3 regions of the Cytobacillus sp. T106 genome follow, and region 2 is predicted to be linked to each of the others. Evidence: riboswitches for the same ligand, from Rfam matches in the RefSeq annotation. Region 2 holds a riboswitch; each other region holds the start of a gene.
The links. Region 2 has a riboswitch for lysine ahead of ABU165_RS21665 (transporter substrate-binding domain-containing protein). Riboswitches for the same ligand answer to the same signal wherever they lie in the genome.
Positions count from the first base shown of each region.

Region 1: it holds a riboswitch for lysine, as region 2 does, so the genes downstream of both, ABU165_RS01120 (aspartate kinase) here and ABU165_RS21665 (transporter substrate-binding domain-containing protein) in region 2, are expected to answer to the same signal.
Region 3: it holds a riboswitch for lysine, as region 2 does, so the genes downstream of both, ABU165_RS23800 (Na+/H+ antiporter NhaC family protein) here and ABU165_RS21665 (transporter substrate-binding domain-containing protein) in region 2, are expected to answer to the same signal.

Region 1 is NZ_JBEUMK010000001.1:220,803-230,580, forward strand. Features, by position in the region: gene ABU165_RS01100 (electron transfer flavoprotein subunit beta/FixA family protein) at 120-893, shown strand; gene ABU165_RS01105 (electron transfer flavoprotein subunit alpha/FixB family protein) at 932-1,909, shown strand; gene trxA (thioredoxin) at 2,181-2,495, shown strand; gene uvrC (excinuclease ABC subunit UvrC) at 2,755-4,527, shown strand; lysine riboswitch at 4,597-4,776, shown strand; gene ABU165_RS01120 (aspartate kinase) at 4,923-6,155, shown strand; gene ABU165_RS01125 (YslB family protein) at 6,268-6,717, opposite strand; gene ABU165_RS01130 (succinate dehydrogenase cytochrome b558 subunit) at 7,111-7,719, shown strand; gene sdhA (succinate dehydrogenase flavoprotein subunit) at 7,827-9,587, shown strand; gene sdhB (succinate dehydrogenase iron-sulfur subunit) at 9,591-9,778, shown strand, end outside.
Region 2 is NZ_JBEUMK010000017.1:29,099-38,876, reverse strand. Features, by position in the region: gene ABU165_RS21680 (glycine betaine ABC transporter substrate-binding protein) at 1-90, shown strand, start outside; gene ABU165_RS21675 (right-handed parallel beta-helix repeat-containing protein) at 378-1,784, shown strand; gene ABU165_RS21670 (DUF2711 domain-containing protein) at 1,925-2,611, shown strand; lysine riboswitch at 2,694-2,877, shown strand; gene ABU165_RS21665 (transporter substrate-binding domain-containing protein) at 2,980-3,819, shown strand; gene ABU165_RS21660 (amino acid ABC transporter permease) at 3,884-4,615, shown strand; gene ABU165_RS21655 (amino acid ABC transporter ATP-binding protein) at 4,633-5,370, shown strand; gene ABU165_RS21650 (peroxiredoxin family protein) at 5,430-5,987, opposite strand; gene ABU165_RS21645 (hypothetical protein) at 5,984-6,592, opposite strand; gene ABU165_RS21640 (sensor histidine kinase) at 6,616-7,683, opposite strand; gene ABU165_RS21635 (response regulator transcription factor) at 7,670-8,368, opposite strand; gene ABU165_RS21630 (cytochrome c biogenesis CcdA family protein) at 8,383-9,096, opposite strand; gene ABU165_RS21625 (DUF302 domain-containing protein) at 9,291-9,677, shown strand; gene ABU165_RS21620 (MBL fold metallo-hydrolase) at 9,725-9,778, shown strand, end outside.
Region 3 is NZ_JBEUMK010000024.1:6,533-16,310, reverse strand. Features, by position in the region: gene ABU165_RS23810 (HD-GYP domain-containing protein) at 1-1,025, shown strand, start outside; gene yunB (sporulation protein YunB) at 1,086-1,835, shown strand; lysine riboswitch at 1,901-2,105, shown strand; gene ABU165_RS23800 (Na+/H+ antiporter NhaC family protein) at 2,249-3,823, shown strand; gene ABU165_RS23795 (sodium-dependent transporter) at 4,154-5,665, shown strand; gene ABU165_RS23790 (methionine/alanine import family NSS transporter small subunit) at 5,665-5,769, shown strand; gene ABU165_RS23785 (M23 family metallopeptidase) at 5,835-6,827, opposite strand; gene lipA (lipoyl synthase) at 7,016-7,936, shown strand; gene ABU165_RS23775 (YhcN/YlaJ family sporulation lipoprotein) at 8,003-8,701, opposite strand; gene ABU165_RS23770 (YutD family protein) at 8,828-9,103, shown strand; gene ABU165_RS23765 (hypothetical protein) at 9,134-9,424, opposite strand; gene ABU165_RS23760 (DUF3055 domain-containing protein) at 9,494-9,760, opposite strand.

The sequences.
Region 1 (9,778 bases), on a different contig from region 2:
TGGCTGGGGATTTACTCCGCCCTGAATTTTCCCAATCTTTTAAACTGATATTTTTTTCTAAAATGTAAACGCAAACAATTATTCGATTCATCTAACCTATCAATTTGGGAGGGAACATAATGAACATTTATGTCTTATTAAAAAGAACCTTTGATACCGAGGAGAAAATTTCCATTTCGGGCGGACAGATCAATGAAGATGGCGCAGAATTCATCATTAACCCGTACGATGAATATGCCGTCGAGGAAGCGATCCAGGTGAGGGATGAGCATGGCGGCGAAGTCACGGTCATTTCCGTAGGCACGGAGGAAGCTGAAAAGCAGCTCCGGACCGCACTTGCGATGGGAGCTGACAAAGCGGTACTGATCAACACGGAAGATGATGTGGAAGCTGGAGACCAGTTCACAACAGCCAAGATCCTGTCCGAATACTTAAAGGACAAAGAAGCCGATTTGATCCTGGCAGGAAATGTGGCCATTGACGGCGGCTCAGGCCAGGTTGGCCCCCGTGTCGCAGAGCTGCTGGATATCCCTTATATCACTACTATCACGAAACTGGACATCAGCGGTACAACAGCAACGATCGTCCGGGATGTTGAAGGTGATTCTGAAGTGATTGAAACAAGCCTTCCTCTTCTAGCTACAGCTCAGCAGGGCTTGAATGAACCGAGATATCCTTCTCTGCCGGGAATCATGAAGGCGAAGAAAAAGCCGCTTGAGGAGCTTGAGCTGGATGATCTTGACCTTGAAGAAGATGATGTAGAGGCGAAGACAAAGACGATCGAAATATATCTCCCTCCGAAGAAGGAAGCCGGTAAAGTGCTGGAAGGCGACCTTGAAGACCAGGTCAAAGAGCTTGTCAGCCTTCTTCACACTGAAGCGAAAGTCATTTAATTCATTGATACAGAATAAATACTCAGGAGGTACACAAAATGGCTAGAAAAGTATTGGTATTGGGCGAAGTCAGGGACGGATCATTGCGGAATGTATCGTTCGAAGCGATTGCAGCTGCCAAAATTGCATCTGAAGGAGGCGAGGTTGTCGGCGTTCTGATTGGGGATTCAGTCAGCGCACTGGGAGCAGAGCTGATCCAGTACGGTGCAGACAGGGTTGTTACTGTGGAGGACGAAAAGCTGAAGCAATATAGTTCAGACGGCTTTTCACAGGCACTCCTGGCTGTGGTGGATTCTGAAGGTCCGGAAGGGATCGTGTGCGGACATACAGCGCTTGGGAAAGACCTGTCGCCGAGGATTGCGGCAAAGCTTGAATCCGGCCTCATCTCTGATGCAGTCAGCGTTGAAGAAAGCGGCGGAAATATCGTATTCACACGCCCGATTTATTCAGGCAAAGCTTTTGAAAAGAAGATCATCACAGACGGGCTGATCTTTGCAACGATCAGGCCAAATAATATCGCACCGCTTGAAAAGGATGAGTCACGCACTGGGGATACAGCTTCACTTTCTGTTGAAATCAAAGACCTGCGCACCATCATTAAAGAAGTGGTAAGAAAAGCTTCTGAAGGGGTGGACCTCTCTGAAGCGAAAGTAATTGTAGCAGGAGGCCGCGGCGTCAAGAGTGAAGACGGCTTCGGGCCGCTGAAGGAGCTTGCAGATCTTCTTGGAGGAGCGGTCGGGGCTTCCCGCGGTGCCTGTGATGCAGAGTACTGTGATTATTCACTTCAGATCGGCCAGACTGGAAAAGTTGTTACACCGGATCTTTATATCGCATGCGGCATCTCCGGCGCCATCCAGCATTTAGCCGGGATGTCCAATTCAAAGGTGATTGTAGCCATCAATAAAGATCCTGAAGCAAATATCTTCAAAGTGGCAGACTACGGGATCGTCGGAGACTTGTTTGAAGTGCTCCCGCTGCTGACCGAGGAATTCAGAAAGGTAGTTGTAAACGCATAATGAGGGGAGCGGCACGAGCCGCTCTTTCTCTTTTGGCCCTGGTTTAATTCTGGGTCAAACCATGAATATAACAGTGTTAAAAGGGTATATTACGGACGAAACAGATTATTAGCTTCGTCAGGGAAACGGTGATATACTGTCATTAGAATTCGAGCTGGCGGTTTGATTGGGCAGCCAGGCATAGATATGCTGCCCGGGAAAACTGTATTGTTCAATCTGAATCCAGACGGGACTTCCCGGCAAACTCTATACTTTTTAGGAGGCATATATTATGGCAATTACAAATGCGACTGATCAAACTTTTGCAACAGAAACTGGCTCTGGCCTGGTTCTTGCTGACTTCTGGGCACCATGGTGCGGACCATGCAAAATGATTGCACCTGTGCTTGAAGAGCTTGACAGCGAAATGAGCGACAAAGTGAAAATCGTCAAGATCGATGTAGATGAAAATCAGGAAACAGCAGGCAAGTTCGGTGTCATGAGCATTCCTACACTGCTGGTCCTTAAAGATGGCGAAGTCGTTGACAAAGTGGTCGGCTTCCAGCCAAAAGAAGCTCTTTCAGAACTTCTTTCAAAACACGCGTAAACATTGAAGATGGCCCCGGTTCTAAGAGCCGGGGTTTTGTTATGTATAATATTGCCTTATGTCTCCTGATGCCAGGCTGGAAGTTTTCATAAAAAAAGAAAATATTGACGCAGTCCTGTGGAATTTTTATAATAGTAATCTTGCCCTCCTTTCCTTTATTGCTTTTTTCCTTTTGTAATTTTTATTAAAATGGAAGGGCGGCATCTAAATTGTAACGCAATGCGTGTATATAGATTGATTTTGCACCGGGGGTGAAAATATGAACGAAAGAATCAAGAATAAGCTGATGCTGCTGCCGGACCAGCCAGGCTGCTACCTTATGAAGGACAGGCAGGATACCGTGATTTACGTTGGGAAAGCAAAGGTACTGAAGAACCGAGTCCGCTCTTACTTTACCGGTTCACATGACGGCAAAACGCTCCGCCTTGTAAATGAAATTGAGGATTTCGAATATATTGTCACATCATCAGATATGGAAGCCCTCATTCTTGAAATGAACCTGATCAAAAAGTATGATCCAAAATACAATGTCATGCTGAAGGACGACAAAAGCTACCCGTTCATCAAGCTGACAGCTGAACGCCATCCAAGGCTGATCACAACCCGGAATGTCAAAAAAGACAAAGGGAAGTACTTTGGGCCATATCCGAATGTCCAGGCGGCGAATGAAACAAAAAAGCTGCTTGACCGGATCTATCCGCTCAGGAAGTGCTCGACCCTGCCTGACAGGGTCTGCCTGTACTATCATATGGGCCAGTGCCTGGCGCCCTGCGTCAAGCCGGTCAGCGAAAAGCAGTATAAAGATATTGTCGATGAGATTGCACGATTTTTGAACGGCGGCTACAAAGACATCAAGAAAGAGCTTACAGTCAAAATGACGGCAGCAGCAGAGGAACTGGATTTTGAAAGGGCGAAGGAACTGAGGGACCAGATCGCCCATATTGAAGCGACGATGGAAAAACAGAAAATGACATCGACCGATTTTACTGACCGCGATGTATTCGGCTTTGCCGTCGATAAGGGCTGGATGTGCGTCCAGGTCTTTTTTATCAGACAGGGGAAGCTGATTGAAAGAGATGTTTCGCTGTTCCCGGTTTACGGGGAGCCTGAGGAAGAAATGCTTACCTTCATGGGCCAGTTCTATACAAAGGCAAACCATTTTAAACCGCGTGAAATTCTGGTGCCGGATACGGTCAATGAAGAAATGGCAGAAAAGCTCCTGGAAGTAAAGGTGCTCAAACCGCAGCGCGGCCAGAAGAAAGATCTGGTCAAGCTGGCGGGGAAAAATGCCAGGATTGCCCTCCAGGAGAAGTTCTCCCTTATAGAACGGGATGAGGAACGGACGATCAAAGCGGTTGAAAATCTTGGCAGGCAGCTGGGCATTTATACGCCGCACCGCATTGAAGCTTTTGATAACTCGAATATCCAGGGCACTGACCCGGTTTCTGCCATGATTGTATTCATAGACGGCAAACCGGAAAAGCGCGAATACAGGAAATATAAGATCAAGACAGTCAAGGGACCGGATGATTATGAATCCATGCGCGAGGCTGTCCGGAGGCGGTACACCAGGGTGCTTAAAGAAGGTCTGCCCATTCCGGATCTTATTATTGTCGACGGCGGGAAAGGCCATATTGAATCGGTCAGGGATGTACTTGAAAATGAGCTCGGGCTTGATATCCCGATATCCGGCCTTGCCAAGGATGAGAAGCACAGGACTTCCCAGCTCTTGTATGGGAATCCGCTGGAAATCATACCGCTTGAGCGGAACAGCCAGGAGTTTTATCTGCTTCAGCGCATCCAGGATGAAGTCCACCGCTTCGCCATCACCTTCCACCGGCAGCTCCGCGGAAAAAGCGCCTTCCAGTCATTGTTGGATGACATTCCCGGAATTGGCGAGAAGAGAAAGAAGCTGCTTTTGAAAACCTTCGGATCCGTAAAGAAAATGAAAGAAGCCGGCTTGGATGAATTTACAGCTATCGGAATTCCGGCTAATGTCGCACAGGAATTAAAAAATAAATTATCTGAATAGCATTGATATAAAAAAAACGCTATGATATAATGATTTCAACTTTATAGCAATATCACTTTATAGCATTAAAGTGAAGGTAGAGGTGCAAACTTCATCAGTAAAAGCTTGGAGAAAGATGAGTTTCCGTGAAAAGCTTTGAAAGGGAATGTTTGCCGAAGAAAAGGAAGTCTCATTTCTTTCTTTTCTGGTCCTGTATTGAATAAATACTGGATTGTCAAGACAGCGCCGTCTTGGAGAGCTATCTCACTGTGTGGGCATATTTTATATGTATTTAAAACACAGCAATGGGATGGTTATTCTCATTGCTTTTTTGTGTTCAAATCAGCAATGGATAACCTCTCTTTTACATGTCAGGCGGCCGGAAAAACGATATCCAGATGAAAGAAGGAGAAACGATGGGATTAATTGTCCAGAAATTCGGAGGGACTTCTGTTGGCAGCACAGAAAGAATCATGAATGCAGCAGAGCGCGCAATTGAAGAAAAAGAGAGAGGCAATGACGTAGTCGTTGTTGTATCTGCAATGGGGAAAACGACTGACCAGCTTGTAGGCCTGGCCAGGGAAATTTCTGCTTCGCCCAGCAAGCGTGAAATGGATATGCTCCTTACAACAGGTGAACAGGTGACAATCAGCCTTTTGAGCATGGCTTTGAACGAAAAAGGCTATGAAAGCATCTCCTTCACTGGATGGCAGGCAGGAATAGAAACTGAGGCTGTGCATGGGAACGCAAGGATTGTACATATAGATCCGGAGAAAATCCAAAATCAGCTTAATCAAGGAAAGATCGTCGTGGTTGCCGGATTCCAGGGAGTAACAGAAGATGGGAGCATTTCCACCCTTGGACGCGGCGGCTCAGATACAACGGCAGTGGCGCTGGCAGCAGTGCTGAAAGCGGATAAGTGCGATATTTATACAGATGTGACAGGCGTCTATACGACTGACCCGCGCTATGTAAAAGGAGCAAGGAAGCTGCAGTCCCTGTCATATGACGAAATGCTAGAGCTTGCGAATCTCGGCGCAGGTGTGCTTCATCCGAGGGCAGTGGAATTTGCCAAGAATTATGAAGTGCCGCTTGAAGTCAGATCAAGCACTGAAAGGGAAAGAGGAACGATCATTGAGGAGGAGCCAACGATGGAAGAAAATTTAGTTGTACGGGGAGTAGCTTTTGAAAATGCGATCACCAAGGTAGCAATCCTTGGGCTGGAGGACAGCCTGAAGGGCCTGTCCACTGTCTTCACGACACTTGCTGCGCATCACATCAATGTTGACATCATTATTCAGAGTGTTGCTGAAGGACAAACAGGAAGCCTGTCTTTTTCAATTAAAAATGATGATCTGGAAGAAACGCTTAAGGTTCTGGAGAACAATCGGGATACACTGAAATATGACCGGATTGAATCAGAATCAGGACTTGCAAAAGTGTCTATTGTCGGTTCGGGAATGGTGTCGAATCCTGGGGTGGCAGCGGAGATGTTCGAAGTGCTTTCTTCAAATGGGATCCAGGTCAAGATGGTCAGCACTTCAGAGATCAAGGTGTCAACGGTCATCAGTGACAGCTCTATGGTCAAAGCGGTGGAAGCCCTCCACGAAGCGTTCGAACTGTCAGGCACTCCGGCAAAGAGCGTGTAAATCAAAAAAGATGGCAGAGGCGCCGGGCTGGATGCATCGGGGAAGGATCTCCTCCCGGATGCGCGCCGCGCTTCGTGCCATCCCTTCTTTTATGCTTACAGCAGCTTATCCATTATAGCGGGCTGATGCGGTCTTTTTTATCCCACTTCACTGTGAAAAGGACAAGGCCGCCCCTTTTTTTGGGATGCTCAAAGGCTTCAGAGAGCAGTTCTTTCTGGGATTCCAGCTGCTGTGCAAGAAAACCAGCTTCGAGCTGAAAAGTGCAATCTGGATTTTCCTTAAAGCGCCTGGCGAACAATGGGCTTGAAAGCTGGAGCTCCATTTCGCTCCTTTTTTCTTCTTTTACAGCAAGATTTCCCCATCCGGCGTTTTCAAAAAACTCAATGACTGCTTCCATCGATTCAAGCGGGTATTTCCTTGCCAGCCTTTTGCCGGCCCAATAAAGTATTTCGGCTGCATCCTTGCCGAGCATATCGGTAAGAATCTCTTCCCGGATCAATTCATAGCCGAAAGCAGGGACGGTTTCCGGCCCGTGCTCAGCCTTTGTTTCTGCAGATGTCATATTGCTCAATCGTCTCCCCTCTTTCTATGATTCTATTATATACAATCCAGATAAAAATAAAGCACTGATTCAAGAAAAAACAGCTTCAGTCCTATAAGAAAAAAATGCTATTTCAATATATTCTCCTATACATAAGGAATCATAGCCAAATAGAGGATTTTCGTTCTTTATATAATATCAATATATTTTAAAAATTTTATTTATATCATATATTTTATGTATCCGTTTTCTTGACGCTCTATTCCGATGGGAGTAAAATGGACATGTCACTTAATTGTAAGAAAATGAATAATTAACATTTTCTCGATGATGGAAAGGACCTGTTTTCCAGAAATAATATTTTCATAGAAAAGGCCTTTCATCATTTCTTCAAAATTCAGGGGGGGTAAATCAATGGCAGGTAATCGGGAGTTTTTCAATCGCAGACTGCATTCATTACTTGGGGTCATTCCAGTTGGGCTGTTTCTTGTTCAGCACCTTGTAGTGAACCATTTTGCAACAGGAGGAGAAGAGTCGTTTAACAAGGCAGCACACTTTATGGAGCAGCTTCCATTCAGATATGTCTTAGAAACGGTAGTCATCTTCCTGCCTTTGCTGTTCCACGCGATCTATGGCCTTTATATTGCTTTTACTGCTAAGAATAATGCTGGCAGATTCGGATTTTTCCGCAACTGGATGTTCCTTCTCCAGCGTGTTTCCGGTGTAGTGACGCTTATTTTCATTACCTGGCATGTGTGGGAGACAAGGGTTGCTGCCGCTTTTGGCGCAGATGTCAACTTCCAGATGATGGAGAATATTTTGTCGAATCCGTTTATGTTCTGGTTCTACATTGTCGGCGTTATTTCTACAATATTCCACTTTGCAAACGGTTTGTGGTCTTTCGCAGTAAGCTGGGGAATCACCGTTACTCCTCGTTCACAGCTGATTTCCACTTATGTTACAATCGCAATTTTCATTGCCCTTTCCATCGTTGGGATCCGCGCAATCACGGCATTTGTTTAAGAGTTTCAGAGTGCTTAAATCTTGTAATTTTCAGCATAGCGCAGGGGAAAATGCGCTTAGGCTTAGTTTGAAATAGAGCTGTACTAGTATTGAGGGAGTGAGCCATGATGAGTAAAGGAAAAGTAATCGTTGTCGGCGGCGGACTGGCCGGCTTGATGGCAACAATTAAAGTAGCAGAATCAGGGACTCCGGTTGAATTATTTTCTCTTGTCCCGGTTAAACGTTCTCACTCTGTTTGTGCCCAGGGCGGTATTAATGGAGCGGTCAACACAAAGGGTGAAGGGGATTCACCTTGGGAGCATTTCGATGATACGGTTTACGGGGGAGATTTCCTTGCCAATCAGCCGCCTGTAAAGGCCATGACTGAAGCAGCGCCGGGAATCATCCATTTATTGGACCGCATGGGCGTCATGTTCAACCGTACACCGGAAGGACTGCTGGACTTCAGGCGCTTCGGCGGAACCCAGCATCACCGTACAGCATTTGCAGGCGCCACGACCGGCCAGCAGCTTTTGTACGCATTGGATGAGCAGGTGCGCCGCCATGAGGTGGCTGGCCTTGTAACAAAATATGAAGGCTGGGAGTTCCTTGGCTCTGTCGTCGATGATGAAGGCATTTGCCGCGGGGTAATTGCTCAAAATCTCACATCCATGGAGATTAAATCGTTCTCAGGGGATGCCGTGATCATGGCAACCGGAGGCCCGGGCATCATCTTCGGAAAATCAACCAACTCTGTCATCAACACAGGGTCTGCTGCATCGATCGTATATCAGCAGGGAGCATATTATGCAAACGGCGAATTCATCCAGATCCACCCGACAGCCATCCCGGGGGATGACAAACTGCGCCTGATGAGTGAATCAGCACGCGGTGAGGGCGGCCGTGTATGGACCTATAAAGATGGGAAGCCATGGTACTTCCTGGAGGAGAAATATCCTGCCTACGGAAACCTGGTGCCGCGTGATATCGCCACACGTGAAATCTTCGATGTCTGCGTCAATCAGAAGCTTGGCATCAATGGCGAGAACATGGTTTATCTTGACCTGTCCCATAAAGATCCTAAAGAGCTTGACATCAAGCTAGGCGGAATCATTGAAATCTATGAAAAATTCATGGGGGATGACCCTCGCAAGGTACCTATGAAAATTTTCCCTGCCGTACACTATTCGATGGGCGGACTGTGGGTAGATTATGATCAGATGACGAATATCCCAGGTTTATTTGCAGCAGGGGAGTGCGATTATTCCCAGCATGGTGCAAACCGCCTGGGCGCCAACTCCCTTCTGTCTGCCATCTACGGCGGAATGGTTGCAGGTCCGAAAGCACTCGAATATATCGCCGGCCTTGAAAAGAGTGCAGAAGATGTTTCGTCTTCCGTTTTCGACAGGTATGTCAGACAGGAAGAAGAAAAATGGAGCAGCATCATGTCCCTTAATGGAACAGAGAATGCATATGTTCTCCATAAAGAGCTGGGCGAATGGATGACAGATAATGTAACGGTTGTCCGCCATAATGATAAGCTATTGAAAACTGATGAAAAAATCGTAGAATTGCTTGAACGCTATAAAAATATCAATATCAATGACACAGCAAAATGGAGCAATCAGGGAGCTGTCTTCACACGCCAGCTTCAAAACATGCTGCAGCTTGCCAGGGTCATCACAATTGGTGCCTATAACCGGAATGAAAGCCGCGGGGCTCACTATAAGCCTGAATTTCCTGACCGTAATGATGATGAGTTCCTGAAGACGACCATGGCAAAGTTCGCTGGTCCTGATTCAGCGCCACAATTCCATTACGAGGAAGTAGATACAGGCCTGATCACGCCTCGTAAACGTGATTACACGAAGAAGAAAGGGGGAAAATAAACGATGTCTGAAAACAAAACGGTTACATTTCAAATCACCCGGCAGGACTCGCCTGATTCAGCCCCTTATCAAGAAGAGTTCAAACTGGCTTACCGCCCGAATATGAACGTTATCTCAGCACTGATGGAAATCCGCCGTAATCCGGTTAATTCCAAAGGGGAGAGCACGACGCCGATTGCATGGGACATGAA
Region 2 (9,778 bases):
GAACGCCTTGGTGAAAACCTTGAAGGCGCGAAAACAGGACTTGTCGTTCCTTCTTACGTGGAAGCTGATTCAATCGAAGACTTAGATTAATGAGGCGAGAGCCGGGGATGATCCCGGCTCTTTTTCTGTCTGCGCCACTTTAGAAGTTTGAGGGGTTCAGCTGCTTTACGTGCAAAATGCAATGGAAATTTAACGGATTGAAAGTGGATGTACATAATAGAGGCATATCCCTGGATATGTCTCTTTTTCTAGCAATAGCAGTCGGACCAGAACCCGTTTTTACAGTCGCACTCTTTAACAGACAAGCAATTAATAGTGCCTTGTCCAAGCACTCCCCCTCTCCTTGCATATTTTATAAGGAAGGAGGATGAAATATTATGACTGAATTCATCGTAAATCCGGGCCAGCGCATTCAGGATTTTATTGATGGAGCTGAGCCTGGAGATATTATTACTGTGAACCCTGGTACCTATGAGGAACCAGATATTACAGGTCCGACACTTATCAGGATTGATAAACCGCTGACAGTAAGATCCAGTGGAGGGCCTGAAGTGACGTTTTTGAATGGAAACAGTGAAGAAGAGCGTAATATTGTGGTGGAGATTTCTGCAGCCAATGTGGTTCTTGAGGGCTTTACGATCACAAATCCGCTTTACAGCGGTTCCGCGGAAGCTGTTGGAGTCAGGACCCGATTAATAGACCAGGCTGTTGCGCCGAGTGATGTGGAGATTCGCGGAAACATCATCAGGGAAATTGGAACACCGGCCCGGCAGGCAATTGAAGGGACATATGGAATCAGGACGAGTGCGATAGAAAGGCTTCGGGCAGCTGATAATGAAATCTCTGAGATCAGGCATGCGAGTGCCTCTGCACCGGCCATTGGCATTTCTATTGAGGGCACCTCTCAGCAGCAGCTTGCCAATGACGTAACCCTTGAGGGTAACCGGGTTTACAATATTCAAGCCCTGAGTGAAGAAAGTACTGCGGTCGCTGTGAAAAGAGAAACGGCAAATGTCCTTGTACGGGGGAATAGAATTGAGGCACCTGAGGGAGGTGCTGCCAATGTGAAGAGAGGCATCGCGACAAGCCCGGAAGTAAGAGGCCGGGTAGAAATCGCGGAAAATGCCGTTAAAGGGGCCACTGATGCCGGAATGAGGCTCGGAAGCCCGGCAGAACAAGTGGTGACAAGGAACGAGATTCTAGAAAACAGAATTGGCATCTTCGTCGAGGCTACTGCAGTGACACCGCCAGTGATTCAGCTAAATACATTCAGCGGCAATGAAGAGTGGGGGTTATTCAACGCCTCTGCTGTAACTGTCAATGCGGAAAACAATTACTGGGGACCTGCCGGGCCGAACACACCTGGCGGGGATGACATCGGAGGGCCGGGCCCGGTTGAGTTCATTCCTTTCCTGCGGGTGCCGCCTGGAGTGCCGTTCGTTACTACCGGGCCGATTGCCAACCTGCCCTCAGCAGGCCGGCCGATTAGCCAGCTGTATGTTGTAATTGAGAACGTCAGTGACACGGAAGAAACGGTCAGGATCGAGGGCTATTATCTGACTGACACCCAGAATCTCTATGTGCTGGAGCTGAACCCGCTTGCGCCGGAAAGCTCACCGGGCTCCACCATCACAAGAACCTATTATGCCAACTTTGATTTATTTGAACTCAGGTTCTTCCCTTCCAGTGACAGAGTCCTGATTTCTGTCTGGGGACTGGACCCCGATGGCCAGCTGGCCGGAAAGCTGAGCCTGGTAAATAATGAATTGACCAGGTTCAGCTAAGGAAAAATTGAGCCGGGGGGACAGGTCCTCTGGCCCGTTTGGGCCAAGGGACCTGTCCCCCCGGCCTGTCACCATTTTGTGTTACCTTTTCCTCGCTCCTTCGTTTAATAAGTGAACGAATAAAAGCGAGGTGGCAGTCTATGTTAAATTACTTATGGCTGGATCACTGTTCCCCAATTCTCGGACAGCTCCCGGCACCGTTCAAGTCCTGTGCGATCCTGCTTCATCCCTTTGTCAGGATGCCTGCCGGCTGGACAGCGGCACAGCCTGATTCAGAGGACGTTTTTTTAAGTGGAGAAGAGGCCCTGGAAAAAGGCCAGCCTGTACCATGGCAAAAGGTGATGAAGGACAGCGGGCTGAATTCACTTGATGAACTGGCACTCGCCTTGCAGACGGCGATTGTGGGATTGAGGAAAGAGTATGCACGGAAGGATTTAGCCGAAGCTCTGGATAATTATATGGATCCGGACCTTTATTTGCCGCCAGAGGACCAGACATCTGTATTTCTGTTGGGGAGTCTGTTGAATGTTCTTGGGTCAAAGCAGGCGGAAAGCATTTATTATTCCAGCCCCATCCCGTTGACAGAAGGTTCCATGCCGTTAAAGGAAGCTGCTCCTTTAGGGATTCTCGGGCTTTCAAATGCGGAGCTGATCATCACCGATCAGCAGATGGATTACGCTTTTATGAGTGTAATAGATTCTTTCATCACACTGTTTCTGGCCAAAGAGACTGATATAGAGCACATCATCCGGTCCAGCAAATGGGAAGCTATCATCTGCGGCAATAATACCTGCTTGAATTGGTACCTCCAGGAAAATCATACCTGACATAGTGCCCAGGACGAAGGATTGACAGATTATTTATATAGTTGTAGACTATTAGAGAAAATTAAATAAGACCTCACTTTACCAGTGAGGTAGAGGCGCGGTGTTTAACAGTCTTTAGCGGAGCTTGAGAAGCGATGATGCTAGGGAGAAGGAAATATCGCCGAAGCGGGCACATATATCTCAGTATTGCCTGCTGGGTCTGCAGTTAAGAGCTGCAGGACTGTCTCAATGGGCTTCCCGGCTTATTGAGTTGTGCTATCTCATTTAGGGAAAAAAAGAGGACTTATGGGCATATGTATATAACGACCTAAGTTAATCTTAGGTCGTTTTTATTTTGTTCTCATCATACAAATATAGGGGGAGAAAACATGAAAAAAGCTTCATTATTTTTAGCGGGTATGCTTTCGGCAGTCCTTTTGCTGGCCGGCTGCGGATCAAGCACAAGTTCAGGTTCAGATTCAGGGTCATCGGAAAGTGGTACGTTCAAGGTTGGCCTGGAGGCAGGCTACGCTCCGTTCAACTGGACGCAGAAAGATGATTCCAATGGCGGTGTAAAAATCAAAGGCTCTGCTGAATATGCGGGCGGCTATGATGTTGAAATTGCAAAGAAGATCGCTGACGGGCTTGGCAAGGAATTAGAAATCGTTAAGACAGAATGGGATGGCCTTGTGCCGGCGCTGACGTCAGGCAAGATCGATGCCATCATTGCGGGGATGTCGCCAACGGCAGAGCGCAAAGAGACGATCGATTTCTCTGAGAACTACTATAACTCCCAGCTAGTTATGGTCGTGAAAAAAGGCGGAAAATACGAAAACGCGACTAGCCTCAATGACTTTAACGGAGCTAAAATCACAGCTCAATTGAATACATTCCACTATTCCGTGATTGACCAGATCGATGGTGTGTCCAAAGAAACAGCGATGGACAATTTCCCTGCGATGAGGGTTGCATTGGAATCCGGAATCATTGATGGATACGTGTCTGAGCGTCCTGAGGCAGTCAGTGCTTCTGCTGCCAATGACAATTTTGCGATGGTTGATTTTGAGGAAGGATTCGAAACTTCCGAAGATGATACAGCAATCGCTGTCGGGCTTGAAAAGGGCAGTGAACTCACAGAGAAAATCAACGAGATTTTAAAAGGCATTTCAGAAGAAGAGCGTACCACTATCATGGATGAAGCCATCCAGAACCAACCAGCAGCACAATAAGAAACGCATAGAGCCGGCTGTAAGCTTACAGTCGGTTTTATGATGAATATAGAGGGGGAGAAAGATGAGCTTCGATTGGATCGTTAGAATCATCTCTGAAAACTGGCCGATGTTCCTTCGGGGAGCTGGGATCACGCTTCTTATTTCCTTGATCGGAACTATCATCGGAGCCGGCATTGGCTTATTGGCGGGAGTGGTCCGGACCATCCCGGCACCAGAGCGCGGACCCAAAAAAATCTTGCTGAAGGTGATTAATTTCGTCCTTTCAGTATATATCGAATTTTTCCGCGGAACACCAATGATCGTCCAGGCGATGGTCATTTATTATGGATCTGCTTTGGCATTCGGCGTTGACATCAATGTCCTGGCAGCGGCCATCATTGTTGTATCCATCAATACAGGGGCCTATATGGCTGAAATCGTCCGAGGAGGAATTGTTTCCGTTGATAAAGGGCAGTTTGAAGCAGCCCAGGCCATCGGGATGAATCATTATCAGACGATGTGGAATGTCGTGCTCCCGCAGGTCATCCGCAATATCTTGCCGGCAACAGGCAACCACTTTGTCATCAATATCAAAGACACATCTGTCCTTAATGTTATATCAGTATCGGAACTATACTTTATGACCAAATCAGTAGCAGGGAATAATTTTAGATACTTTGAGTCATTCTTTGTGGCATGCGTGATTTATTTTGTCATGACATTCATTGTTACAAGAATCCTGCGTTATTTTGAACGGAAATTAGACGGTCCTGACAATTTCGATTTGCTGGGCAAAGGTGAAAATAATCTGTAAGGGAAGGGGGAGCGGCTATGGAAAAAGTCATTGAAGTTCAGCACTTAAGCAAATCCTTCGGCACAAATCTGGTATTGAAGGACATTGATTTTTCAGTCAGAAAAGGAGAGGTGGTCACGATTATCGGCTCCTCGGGATCAGGGAAATCGACCCTCCTTCGCTGCATTAACCTGCTGGAGAAGCCAAGCGGCGGCCAGATTATCTATAATGGCGAGAACATCCTCGACGACAAGCATGATATTTTTGCTTACCGCCAGAACTTAGGAATGGTGTTCCAGCAATTCAACCTCTTCAATAATCATAATGTCCTGAATAATTGTGTGGTTGGCCAGGTCAAGGTGCTGAAACGCTCTAAGGAAGAAGCGGAAAAAGTCGCCATGAAATATTTGAAAGTGGTGGGCATGGATCAATATGTCAATGCCAAGCCAAGGCAGCTGTCAGGCGGGCAAAAGCAGCGTGTCGCCATTGCGCGGGCACTGTCCATGGAGCCTGATGTGATGCTGTTCGATGAGCCGACATCGGCCCTTGACCCGGAGATGGTGGGAGAAGTCCTGAAAGTCATGAAGGAACTGGCCGGTTCCGGTCAAACGATGCTGATCGTTACCCATGAAATGGAATTCGCTAAAGAAGTATCCGACCGCGTCGTCTTTATGGACAAAGGAGTCATTGCGGAAGAAGGAAGTCCTGAACAGATCTTCAATAACCCTGATCAGGAGCGGACCAGGGAATTTTTGAAGCGGACATTGAAAGTGTAAAAGAGCCGGGGGGACAGGTCCCTTGGCCCGTTTGGGCCAAGGGACCTGTCCCCCTGGCTTCATTTCACCAGATTCTTTATCATTTCTTCGTCCATCGGCCCGATGATTTTTTTGCTGACAACCCCATTGGTGTCAATGATATAGCTGGTAGGGATTGAGAATACCTGGTACTGCACGCCGAGCTGTCCATCCTGGTCAAGGGGAATGGGGAAGGTGAGCCCATATTCCTGGACAAAGCTTTCAATGGCCTTTGTGCCGTTATCCGCATTGGTCAAATTGACGGCAAGGATTTCAACGTCCTTGTCTTTGTTTTCTTCGTAGAATTTCTGCATATGCGGCATTTCGGCTTTGCATGGCGGGCACCAGGTTGCCCAGAAATTCAATATGACCTTTTGGCCTTTATAATCGGAAAGCCGGACGGTCTCTCCTGCAAGCGTCGTCAGTTCAAAGTCAGGCGGAACCGCCCCTTCTTCAGGGGCCGATGATGCTGGCGGGCTTTCTTCTTCTTCTGTGCTGGTTTGGACCGGCTCTTCAGGCGGGCTGGACTTCCATACGTTCACAAGCACAATGGCAATCGCTATGGCCATGATGCTGGCAGCTATTATATTTTTCTTCAATTGCGGCAAACCTCCCTCTTATATGAAAAAAGAATAAAAAGTGCGATCCCTGCACAGCTGTACAGGTCCACAGAGATGATGGTGCCGAAAATGCTGATGATCAGGATCTGCATCATTTGAAACAGGAGAAATACCTGTTTGAACTCTTTGTATCCTTCTGGTTTCCGGAGCTGCAGATAGATGATGAAGCTTAAGGTAAACAAAATCTGGGCTAATAAATGGACAGGGTCGCCCTCCAAATAGATCATGAATGCCTCGTATATAAAAAAGAAGAGACTGAATAAGATTGGCAAATCAGGAAACAGGCTGTTCTTTTTGAGCTGTAAAAAAAGATAGACAATCACTGTAATGATGCCTAAAGTATGTCCTTTGATTCCTCCGCTAAAGAATAGGACAGAAAGGGGATTCTGGAGGAACAGTCCAAAATGGAAGAAGATATAGCTTCCTTTCCAGACAACGATATAAGCAAAAAAAGCATTCCAATGCCAATCCCCGGTTTTCTTTTTCATGATCAGCCGAAAAAGCAATGATGCTGTGATAAGCGCCACAGCAACAGAAAGCCATTCCACCTGCATGCTGAGGCTTCCGATATTAACGTAAGACAATTTTCTCACCCGATTCTATAGCGTTAGTCACGTTTTCCGGCTGGAAAGGCAATCCAGAAGGTGTGATGAGTGCCGTCTGTCTCCAATCCAATCTCTCCTCCATGTGCCTCTGCAATTTTCCGGCTGATTGACAGTCCAAGCCCGGCACCTTCAGCTTTCTTCGTGCGCGAGGACTCCAGTCTGTAGAATCTTTGAAAAATCAGCTCTTTTTCGCCGGGATCAATGAACTCGCCTTGATGGATAAACCGAATCATACAGCGGTTTTGCACCCTTTCTGATTCAATCGCAAGCAAGTGGCCTGTATCATAGTCAACAATATTCTGAAGCATATTGGTAAACACTTGCTTCAGCCCATCCCTGTGGCCATCCATCGCAAAAGGGGCTAGGTGTATGTGGACTTCATGGAACCGGGCATCCAATTTCAGCTTGAAGGCAGAAATGGTTTCTGACAGAATCTCATCCAGCCTGACGGGTTCAAATGATTTTTCCAGGAAGACATTGCCCCGTTCCCATCTATCCAGTTCGGTGATCAGTTCGACGATCCGGGTAATGCGGAGCGATTCTTCCAGAAGGGAGCCGAATAATTCCGGATTCCCTTGGATGACCCGGCCCTGCAGTGCTTCCAGGTATCCGTTGATATTTGTCAGGGGGGTCCGGAGTTCATGGGAAATGTCCCTGAGCATGGTATCACGCTGCTGGTGGGCTGATTTCAGGGATTCTGCCATCGTGTTGAAATTACTCACAAGCTGGCCGACTTCCCCTGAAGGCCGGGGGGTGATTTTATCAGGGAACTGCCCGGCATTAATCTCGACAGCAGCCTCTGATATTGATTGGATGGGCCGCAGGATCCTTCTTACAGAAAGATAATGGACAAGGCCCGCGAAGAGGAAAGCGATGATGCTGGCAGCAATGAGAAACCTCCCCAATGTCCGGACGAATTCCTGGCCTTCCATTTCCTTCGCATTGACCAGATAGCAGGCATAATTGTTCACGGACAGGCCGGCGATCAGGATGACGATGACGATGACAAGGCTGTTGACGGCAATCAGCTTGGACATCAGGAGCTGGGCGTATTTTTTAATATGCTTCAAATTTGTATCCCATCCCCCTGACTGTGTGGATATATTCGTTCGGTGTCTTCTCTTTGATTTTTTCGCGCAGATGCTTGATGTGGACATCGATTGTCCTTTCGGTTACCGCTTTTTCCTGATGTTCATAGATGAAGTTCAGGATTTGCTCACGGGAAAGGATTTGTTCAGGATGCTTCATGAACATATGAAGCAATTTGAATTCAAAATTGGTCAGTTCAAGCGGTACGCCGTTAAAGCGGGCTTCTCCTTTTACAGGCTTGATGGTCAGGCCGGCGAAGCTGAGCTTTCCGCACCGGCTTGCTGTCCGGCGCAGCACCGCCTCAATCCTGACCATCAGCTCTGCCGGGCTGAACGGTTTTACCACATAGTCATCCGCCCCAAGCTTGAAACCTGCTATCCGCTGTTTCTCGGATGCTTTTGCCGTCAGCATGATGATCGGGACCATGCTTTTCTGGTCGGCCCTTACCCATCTGCAAAGCTCTTCCCCGCTCACCAGGGGCAGCATGAGGTCGAGAATCAGTAGACAGGGGTCATATTGCAGGATCTTGTCCTTCGCCTCTGCCCCGGTTTCTGCTTCCAGTACTTCATAGCCTTCTTTGGCCAGATAGATTTTCACCAGATTCCGGATTTTCGGATCATCTTCTACAACCAGTACGGTTTTGCCGATTAAATAGCTGTTATCCATGTGCTACCCCATTTCTAGAATTCAAATAAACTGTAGGCGGAAAGCCAGGCACTGATTTTTTGCATCTGCCCTGTTAAAATGAACAGCCCGAGAGCGATCATGATGACGCCATTAATGACGGCCAGCTTTGATAAATGCTTGTTGATCTTTCTGATGCTTTTCAGTGAATAAGAAACGAGGATGGAAATGAGCAGGAAAGGTACTGCCATTCCTATAGAGTACGCGGTCAGCAGGTAGACCCCCTGGATGAGCGTATCATGGGAACTTGCCAGAAGCAGGATCGATGATAGGGCGAGTCCGACACAAGGGGACCATCCGCTGGCAAAGGCCATTCCCAATAAGATAGAACTGAAGAGCCCTTTTGGCTTTCGGTCCGACTGCACTTTCTTCTCCTTCATCAGCAGCTTGAGTTTTATTATTCCCGCCATCTGCAATCCAAAAATGATGATCAGAAGGCCGGCCGCCTGCATGACATAACTCCGGTAATCAGCCAGCACCTGTCCCAGCAGGCTGGCAGACGCCCCCAATGTAATAAATATCAGGCTGAAGCCAATAATAAATCCGGAAGATCGGACGAAAAGCTTGCTGCGCTCGACCTGCAGTTTCGCATTCTCAATTGTCCCGCCAGTCAAATGTGTGACATAAGCGGGCAGAAGCGGAAACACACAGGGAGAAAAAAACGATAATATCCCCGCAGTCAAAGCGAACCATATACCAATATCAGCCATACTCTTTCACTCCTTTCTTACAGTATCCATGCTCTCTGTTAAGTTTTCGTTAAAAGGGTCCTTTTGTCCCGAAAAAAAATAAGAAGTTTACTGCCGGGCCGAATAAGGGCATAGTTTAATACCCCTACTAGTATTCTAGCATAGGCAAATACAAGCCAATCTAAAGTTTTATTAAAAGAAAGGAATGAAGTCAGATGAATTTTCATTACACCGTCACCACCCGCAAATCCATACAGGAAGCGTTCACTGCATTGGAGAACAATCTGAAAGAGGAGAAATTTGGAGTTCTATGGACATTTGATATCAAGGAAAAGCTCGAGGAAAAAGGATGCCATCTGGATGAAGAGTTCATCGTCCTTGAGGTTTGCAATCCGAAAGAAGCAGAGCGGGTACTGAAGGAAACTAAACTTGCAGGATACTTCCTGCCCTGCAAAATTGTTGTGTATAAAGAAGAAGGCCAAACGAAAATCGGCCTGCCCCGGCCGACATCCCTCATCAGCATGCTGGACCAAAAGCCGCTGCAGGAAATGGCGGAAGACATTGAACAGCGCCTGATCGGCTGCCTGGACAAAAGCGTATAAGAACGAGTAAGGGCATGAAGAATTTTTGCCTGAAAGGAGACCTGCATATGTCTGTAAAAACAATTTCAGTAAAAAAACTTGCAGAAAAAGTGATCAGTGGA
Region 3 (9,778 bases), on a different contig from region 2:
TCAGCGACGGAGTGGAGCTTTCGGAGAAGCTGCTTGCAAGGCTCGGGGATCTTGGCGTCACCTATATATATGTAAAAGACCCGAGGACAGATGATATAGAATCCGGCAGCTCGATCGATTCGGCGATGAAAAGGAAAGCGGTATCTTCCATTGAGGAAACTTTTACCCAGATAAAGAAAGGGAACAAGCTGTCAGACTCGATCATTATTGAAAAATCGTCGAAAAGCTTTAAACAGATCATCAGGGATCTGGTGCAGCAGATTAATGATAATAAAGATCTGTTTGGCATATTGGCGGACGTGTGTACATATGACAGTTATATTTTCTCCCATTCGCTGAATGTGACGCTCTATTCCCTGGCGATCGGCATAGAGCTGAAGCTGAAGCCGCAGGAGCTGGATATGCTGGGGATCGGGGCTATTCTCCATGATGTCGGCAAAATGAAGGTGCCCTCTGAAATTCTCTTTAAGACGGGAAAGCTGACAGAAGATGAATTTGCAGAAATCCAAAAGCATGCAGAAGCAGGCTTTGAAATTTTGCGCAGGGTACATACATTGCCTCTCCTTGCTGCCCATTGCGCCTTTCAGCATCATGAACGGCTGAACGGCAGCGGCTACCCAAGGAGGCTGGTGGAAGATGAAATCCATCTGTTTGCCAAAATCATTGCCGTCGCTGATGTATTCGATGCCGTCACCTCCAACCGTGTATACAGGGGGGCCATGCTGCCGCATGAGGGGCTCGAGATATTGTATGCAGGCTCAGGGAAGCAATTTGATACGGCTGTGGTAGAAGCTTTCCGGCGGTCTGTTGCTGTCTATCCTTCCGGGATGATGGTCCATTTGAATGATGGCAGGTCAGGAGTGGTGGTCCGCCAGAATAAAGGGGTGTCAGACAGGCCAGTCGTCCGCATCCTTGAAAAAGAGGGCCTTCCGGTTGAACCATTCGATCTCGACTTGTCAGAAGAGCTTACCGTGATTGTCACCGGCTGTGAAATGCGGATGCCGGAAACAGCAAATAAAATCTAAGTTTTTCTGCTAGTTCCTCCCTTTGCAGCATACATATAGCTTGTAAAGGGGGGATTTGCTTTGGCTAAATTCGGCGGCCGGCTCCCAAGGAAAGGCCCGCTTCCTTTCCGGTATGTTTTTCTGCTGACTTTTGTGTTTTTTATGTTCTCGACCGCAGCCGGAATATGGATCATCAATAAGGGGCTTGAACCTACCCTGATGAGTTACGCTGACTCTCAGACGAGGAAAATCGCATCGCTGGTCATTAACAATGCCATCAACAAAAAAATCACGAATGTAATGGACCTTGAGGAGATGTTTGTTAAAAGCGGCGATGGTTCTGTCATCACCATCAATACCGAGAAGCTAAACCGTGTGAAGGCAGAGGTTACGGAAATGGTCCAGGATAATATCAAAAAAGCTGAACAGGGCGATCTATCAGCCCTGGAATCATTCACAGAAATAGAAATTGAAACAGAAGGCTCCAAAAAGCAGGATGGGATCATCTACTATGTGCCATTGGGCCAGGCAACTAACAACGCCCTTTTAGGGAATCTCGGACCCCGGATACCTGTGAAATTCAATTCCGTGGGATCTGTTACATCAAATGTGATCAGAAAAAGTGAAGACCATGGAATCAATAATGTACTGGTGGAAGTGTTTGTCCGCCTGGATGTCCAGGTCCAGATCATCATACCATTTGCTACAAAAGTTATACATGTGCGGGAGGATGTGCCGGTGGCCATGGGAGTCATCCCGGGAGATGTGCCTCAATTCTATAACGGGGGCGGCGGTGATTCTGCCCCTTCCATTGAGCTGCCTGCTAATTAATGGATTTGCTAAAAAGAAGGGTGCCTGTTATAGTATTATAGAAATTAATATGACCTTATCATATCCGGTGGGGTAGAGGTGCAAAATTCAAGAGTAAGATGTGCGAGGATGACAACGTTGACCGCATCAGAAAGGGAATTTTTGCCGAAGCAATTGACATGTGTCCGCATTCCATTGCTGGGGCTGCTTTGAAGAAGGGCAGCACTGTCATTATAAAGGCAAAGCAGGTATATGCTTAGAAAAGCCTTATAATGGGGAGCTACAGATCGTGATGGAGAAACCTATTACTTAGAAAGAGTAATGATGGATTTTCTATCATTGCTCTTTTTTATTATCTGCAGCTGCACAGCAGCTGAAACTGCATCTTCGTCTGGAAGTTCCCCCCTGTCATCATACAAGGAGGAGGAGAGAAATTGGCAAACACGATATTTTCACTTTTGCCGCCGCTTGTGGCCATTTTAATGGTCGTTCTGACAAGAAGAGTATTGTTATCTTTAGGTGTCGGGATTATAACCGCTGCCTTCCTGCTTGCCGACTTTGGCATCGGGAAAACCCTGAGCATCATCTGGGAGGCCGTCAAAGGCATTTTTGTGGCTGATGGAGCCCTGAATACCTGGAATGTATATATTATTTTATTTTTGCTGGTTCTTGGCATCATTACCGCTTTTATCAACATTTCCGGAGGAAGCCGCGCATTCGGGGAATGGGCGATGAAACGGGTGAAAACCCGGGCTGGAGCCCAGCTTGTCGGTGCAGTGCTTGGCATCATTATTTTCATAGATGATTATTTCAATGCACTGGCGGTCGGCCAGATCTCACGGCCGATAACGGACCGGCATAAAGTTTCAAGGGCAAAGCTTGCGTATCTGATTGATTCTACATCTGCTCCGGTATGTGTCGTTTCCCCTGTTTCGAGCTGGGGCGCCTATATCATTGCCCTAATCGGGACGATCCTAGCCGGTCATGGGGTGACAGAATACTCGGCATTCTCAGCTTTCATGCAGATGGTGCCGATGAACCTTTATGTATGGACTGCTCTTGCCATGGTATTCATTGTGGCATTCAGGAATATCCAAATCGGGCCGATGAAAGCCCATGAAGAGCGGGCTGTAAAAGAAGGACTGGTTCTGGATCCTGATAAGCCTGCTCCTGGAGAGCTGAAGGATGATCTTCCAACAAGCACAACCGGGTCAGTCGGAGATCTTGTCTGGCCGATCATTGCGTTGATTCTCGGAACAGTCGGCAGCATGGTCTGGACTGGATACACAGCAACAGAGGGAAGCGCAACGATCCTGAAGATCTTCGAAAATACCGATGTAGCGAAATCCCTGATCATCGGAAGCCTGATCGGGCTTGCTCTCACACTGCTGCTGTTCCTTCGCCAGGCTGTCGTATTGAAGGGAGTAAGTGCAGGCGTTTTCGGAAAAGGGATCTGGGAAGGAGTTAAATCCATGCTCCCTGCGGTCTATATTTTGATCTTTGCCTGGGCGATTGTTGATCTGATCGGCCAGCTGGAAACCGGGACCTATCTTGCAGGTGTCGTGGAAAACAGCAATATAAGCCTTTCACTGCTGCCAATCATATTGTTTGTAATTGCAGGGATCATGGCATTCAGTACAGGAACATCATGGGGCTCCTTTGGCATCCTGCTTCCTATTGCCGGCGACGTTGTAGCAGCGACCGATATTTCGCTTCTTCTGCCTGCAATGGCAGCCGTTTTGGCTGGAGCGGTATTTGGAGACCACTGTTCTCCTATTTCAGATACAACCATCCTTTCATCCACAGGGGCCGGGTGCAACCATATCGACCATGTGCTGACTCAGCTGCCGTATGCACTCATATCAGCGCTGATCGCAGCTGTGGGATACCTGGTGATCGGATTTACCGGCAGCACCATTTTTGCTTTATTTTCAGTGGCAGTCCTTTTAGCTGCCTTTGCCTTCATTGCGGGGCGCGGGCAGGGAACATCTGCTGAATTTACAGATTGATATTGAGAGGCATCCCGCATAGGGTGCCTCTTTTTTAATTGCCATTGGAAAGTGCATTCTGAAAAACGATTTATATGAAAATGCCAGAATTTCATGGATAGTCTATCCGGCGGGGGAATATTAGTATATTAAGGAGGTGGATGGGCATTAAGGGGCTTGGGAGTTATTATTTAAAAATAATAATTTTCAAAAAATAAAGCTTTGACACCGTAGGGAAATGTGGCTATACTATGTTTAGATTATACTAAAAAATCAGAAAATATAAAAGTTTCCAACTCTTGAGACGTGCATTTCAAAAGAACTGGAAATGAAATGGGGGTAAATTGAATTATGGATAATCGTCCTCAATGGGGAACGAGAGCAGGTTTCATTATGGCAGCTGTCGGATCAGCGATCGGGCTGGGGAATATATGGAGATTCCCTGCCGTGGCGTATGATAATGGAGGAGGAGCTTTCTTCTTTCCTTATCTGTTTGCACTTCTGACAGCAGGGATCCCAATTCTCATCCTTGAATTTACACTGGGCCATAAGTACCGCGGCTCCGCTCCGCTTACGTATGCAAGGCTGAACAAAAAATTTGAATGGCTCGGCTGGTGGCAGGTAGCTGTTTCCTTTGTCATCTCCACATATTATGCGGTCATCATTGCGTGGGCCATGTCATTTGCAGGGTTTTCCTTTAACCAGAATTGGGGAGATGACCCGAACGGTTTCTTTTTCGGAGAATATCTTAAGCTTTCAGATGCACCGGGATCAATCAGCACGATCGTCCCAGGCGTATTCTTCCCATTGATCCTTGTATGGCTCATTACTCTTGGCGTATTGTTTAAAGGCGTGAAAAAAGGGATAGAAGTAGCGAACAAAATCTTTATTCCAGCCCTTGTTATCTTATTTTTAATCATTGTTGTTCGCGCGCTGACACTTGATGGAGCTGTCCAGGGGCTTGATGCCTTCTTCAAGCCGGATTGGAGCAAGATTGCAGATCCTGGAGTATGGGTGGCCGCATATGGCCAGATCTTCTTCAGCTTATCAATCGGATTTGCGATCATGATCACGTACTCCAGCTATCTTCCAAAGAAGACGGATCTGACAAACAGTGCATTCATCACTGGATTTGCAAATTCCGGGTTTGAGCTTCTCGCCGGGATCGGCGTCTTTGCTGCACTGGGCTTCATGGCTGCACAGCAAGGCGTGCCAATCAATGAGGTTGTTAGTTCAGGTGTGGGCCTTGCTTTCGTGGTATTCCCGCAGATCATTAGTGAATTCCCTGCTTTAAACGGACTGTTTGGCTTCTTCTTCTTCCTATGCCTGGTCCTTGCAGGTCTTACATCACTCATCTCAATCGTGGAAACTTTTGTTGCTGGTGTACAGGATAAGTTCAAAGTGTCCCGTACAAAAGCAGTATTATTTGGAGGCGGGGCTTCTGCCATCATTTCCGTATTGTTTGCGACAGACAGCGGCCTCTATTTCCTTGATGCAGCTGATTATTTCATCAACCAGTTTGGAGTAGCGCTTGCAGGGCTTGTGGAAGTAGTCGTAATTGCATGGGTATTGAGGGAGCTGAAAAGCATCCAGTCGCATGCGGACAGCGTCTCAGATATCCTTCTAGGCGCGTGGTGGAGGATCTGTCTGACTGTTATTACACCGCTGATCCTTGGCTATATGATGATCCAGAACATCTACACTAATATCAAGGACAATTACGAGGGCTACCCGACAGGCTTTATCATCTATTCAGGATGGGCAGTCGCGGTCGGCGCCATTGTACTCGGATTCATCTTCATGGCATTCAAGTGGGATAAAGGCACCATTTCTGTCCCGGATAAGAAGGGGGTTTCTCAATAATGTCTGCTAGTGCAATAACAATGATGATCGTTGGGATGCTTATCATTTGGGGAGGACTTGCTGCAAGCATTTCCTTTGCAGTTTCAAAAGCAAAAAAGTCATGAAAGCAAAGGCTGCCGAATCTTTTCGGCAGCCTTTATTTATTATCCGGGGACAATGGTTCCGGCCCTTATTTCTTTTTCCGGGACTGAATCTTATCCTGCCTCTCCCACAGCCTTAGGTGCGGATAAGGATCGTAGGACCATTCCGTATACCCATTGTCTTTGTACATTCCATAGTGAAGATGAGGCGGGAACTTCCCGGATGTTCCCGGCGGGCCATAGCCGGAGCTGCCTACACCCCCGATCAGCATGCCCGGTTCAACAATCTGCCCTGCTTTCAAATCCTTAGCAAAGCCGCTCAAATGCGCAAAATAATGATAGTTATTATTGATATCCCGGATGCCGATTCTCCAGCCGCCATACTTGTTCCAGCCTTTCATTTCTATAATGCCGTAGCTGGTGGCCCTCACGGGGACGCCGTAGTCGGCAAAAATATCTGTTCCTTCATGAATCCTTCTGCCTCCCCAGCCCCTTGCATCCCCCCAGGTATTTTTGTAGCTGTGATTGCTTCTGAAAGGAACGGGAAAGGCATGGCCGTCAAGGTCCAGCCGGCCGAAGTGTTTATAGATCTCAGCATGCCCTATGATGATCCCGACGGTTTTATCCCGTTTATAATAATCCCATAACCCAATTTTTATATTATCATGGTCAACTCCATAAGAAAGAAGAAAGTGGGCAAAAGCATAAATGACATCCTGGTCATCCTTCAATGAAGCTTTGCCATCACCATTGCCATCGACTCCCATGCCTCCGAAAAATTGGATGGAAGCAGGATGATCGTCCTCCATATCAGGGTTTAACAGGCCGGCCCATTCTTCCGGCTTAAAATAAATTCCTGTCAGTCCCTCTGCTTTCGGGAGGTCCCGGCGCGCCTTGCGGATGCTGCGCTCATACTGGTCGACAGCCGCCAAATAATACCAGGGTATATTGGTGATGGCCTCAGTATTCTTGTATAATTGCATTCTTTTGCTGTAAATCTCCGCCAGATCCGTGCTCTCAGCCGCATCTGTCCTGGCCGGATAAAGGGAGAACAGCAGCAGAAGGGTCAAAAGTATGCGCATGGAAACCTTCCTTTCGGTCTTGTTTGCAGTTTAGTTTGTGAAAGAGCGCGCCTTTTCATCTATATCAATTAATGGTAATGATGAGAGGAATGGCTTGTTCTGCCTTCTTCATTATGTTAAAGTGACATCATGAAGTCTAAATCAGTCCGGTTTTCTGGGGACAAGATTGAATGGATGGAGTGGGAATAGTGAGCCAAAAAGAAGAATATATCCGCAAGCCTGAATGGCTGAAAATAAAATTAAATACGAATGAAAATTACAATGGCCTCAAAAAAATGATGAGGGAAAAAAACCTTCATACCGTCTGTGAGGAAGCAAAGTGTCCGAATATTCATGAATGCTGGGCAGTCAGAAGAACGGCAACTTTCATGATCCTGGGTGGCGTATGCACACGTGCATGCCGTTTTTGTGCGGTTAAAACAGGCCTTCCAAATGAGCTGGACTTACAGGAGCCGGAAAGAGTGGCAGACTCTGTTGCCCTGATGAACCTTAAGCATGCAGTTGTTACAGCTGTAGCAAGGGATGACCTTAAGGACGGAGGCGCAGCTGTATTTGCTGAAACCGTAAGGGCGATCCGCCGCAAGAGCCCATTCACAAGCATTGAGGTGCTGCCTTCAGATATGGGCGGTGTTTATGAAAACCTTAAAATGCTGATGGATGCCCGCCCTGATATCCTGAACCATAATATAGAAACGGTTGAAAGGCTGACTCCAAGAGTCCGTGCACGTGCTACATATAAGCGCTCATTGGAATTCCTGAAGCGCGCAAAAGAAATGCAGCCTGATATCCCTACAAAATCCAGCCTGATGATCGGCCTTGGCGAAACAAAAGAAGAAATCATCGCAACGATGGATGACCTTCGCGCCCATGATGTAGATATCATGACAATCGGCCAGTATCTGCAGCCTACCAAGAAGCACATAAAGGTCCAGAAATACTACCATCCGGATGAATTCCAGGAGCTGAAGGAAATTGCCATGAGCAAAGGTTTCAGCCATTGCGAGGCAGGCCCTCTGGTGCGCTCTTCCTACCATGCCGATGAGCAGGTCAACGCTGCAGCGAAGCAAAAGCAGCTGATGGGCGAGGAGCAAAGCGTCCAGCAGGCTTAAAGCGGGAAAATGGGTAAAAATAGTAAAAGAGTTCAGCGCTTGCTGAACTCTTTTTCAGTCATATCATTATTTCATTTGAGGGCTGCTGCCCTTTTTTGCTTTCGTTTTGTCCAAAGCTTCGCTAATATCGTCATGATCAGTATCGTCATTCATTTCACCCTGTGCTTCACCGTTTTCATTTTCGCCTGAGGACATTTTTCTGCCCTGTGGCGACTGAAGCATTTCTTTAATCGTTTCATTGATGGCATATTCCATGTTGCGGCTGTCTGAATCCATGGTCGCATAATTTTCCACATTTTTGCGTAAGTTGGTGTTGTCGGAAACGTATACATGGTACCAGCGCGGTATGACTGACATGGCCATTTTTTTCACCTGGTCTGCTGTTTCAGCACGGTCCTTTGAATCTGTATCATATACAAGCAGGACCTCTTCATCCGTTACAAGAGCTGATACATCATCGACATTAGGGACATCTGTGCAATATTTGGCGATGATATCGGCAACCTGCTCCCGGTTGATGGCAGCATAATGGTCATTGGAAGAGTTGTCTCCCGGGATCGGGCTTCTTTGGTGGCGGACATAACCATAGCTTTCGCTCATATTATTGCCGCGCCTGTAATTCTGGTTGTACAATTCAGGACGCTGATCATTCACGTTGATCGTATTGCCGCTTTCCTCATACATTTCATCCTTGGAGGAAAAGTTCTGGCAGGCAGCAAGAGCTGAAAGGCTGCAAATACCTATTATGATGATGGACTTCTTCAATTGAAACACCCCCTCATTACTATCATGACCATGTGTATACTTTTTTTTCTTAGTAATTGATGGGGAATCAGTTATAATTTAAGTAGCAGGAAGGGAAAAGGCAAAGAGACATGAGAGGTGATAGACATGGTTTGCATCAATAATATCTGTTATGAGCTGATTGAAGAGAGAACAGATGGGTTTAATGAAGAGGCCTTCCGAGGAAGGTACAGCGAGATCCTGACAAAGTATGATTATATTGTGGGGGACTGGGGCTATGGGCAGCTGAGGCTCAGGGGCTTTTTTGACGACCAGAACCAGAAAGCCACTTTTGATACGAAGATAAGCACGCTGACTGAATATCTTTATGAGTATTGCAATTTTGGGTGCCCATACTTTGTTGTAAAAAAGATAAAAGCCTGACAAGAGCCGATGAACGGCTCTTGTTTTGTCTTATTTTGAGGTATATGGCGGCTCTTCATTCTTATCTGGATCATCATGGGTCGGGTGGGCCCCCTCCATCTGCCTCGGGAGGTTTTGATGGAGGGATTTGAACTCATAATTAAAGGCGCTGTAATAGCGCTGGCCCTCCCGCCAAGGGGTACTTTTATTCTCGACAGGCTGATCCTTCCCTCTCGGAGAGCCATAAGGACCTTCCGGAAGCGTTTCAGGTACAAGGAAATTGCGCTGGGTCTCCACGTTTGAAAAGTCAGTATAAGTTTCTTTTTCTTTATCATCGCTCATTCTATCACCTCCTGCCTAGTATCTGCATTCCTTCACAAGATATAAGGGGCAAGATGGCGCAAAAAGGCATTAAATCATTTCATATAAGAATGACCGCAGCTCTTCCGCATCTTCTTCAGATAGCTTAAAGGCAAATTCAAGGTATCCTTCTTCTTTCAGGTCATCGGGACCGATGATGGCAAACCGGCTGCCCTGGATATCAAGGACAAGCTGCTTCCCATAATAGCGGGACGACTGGATAATGGCGAGGTCGAAGCGCTGGTTTTCACCCATAAAACTGACGAATCTTGTTTTCGTTTCTTCTAAATCATCATATAAAAAAAATCTTTCGGACATCCTGCCGATTCCTCCTTG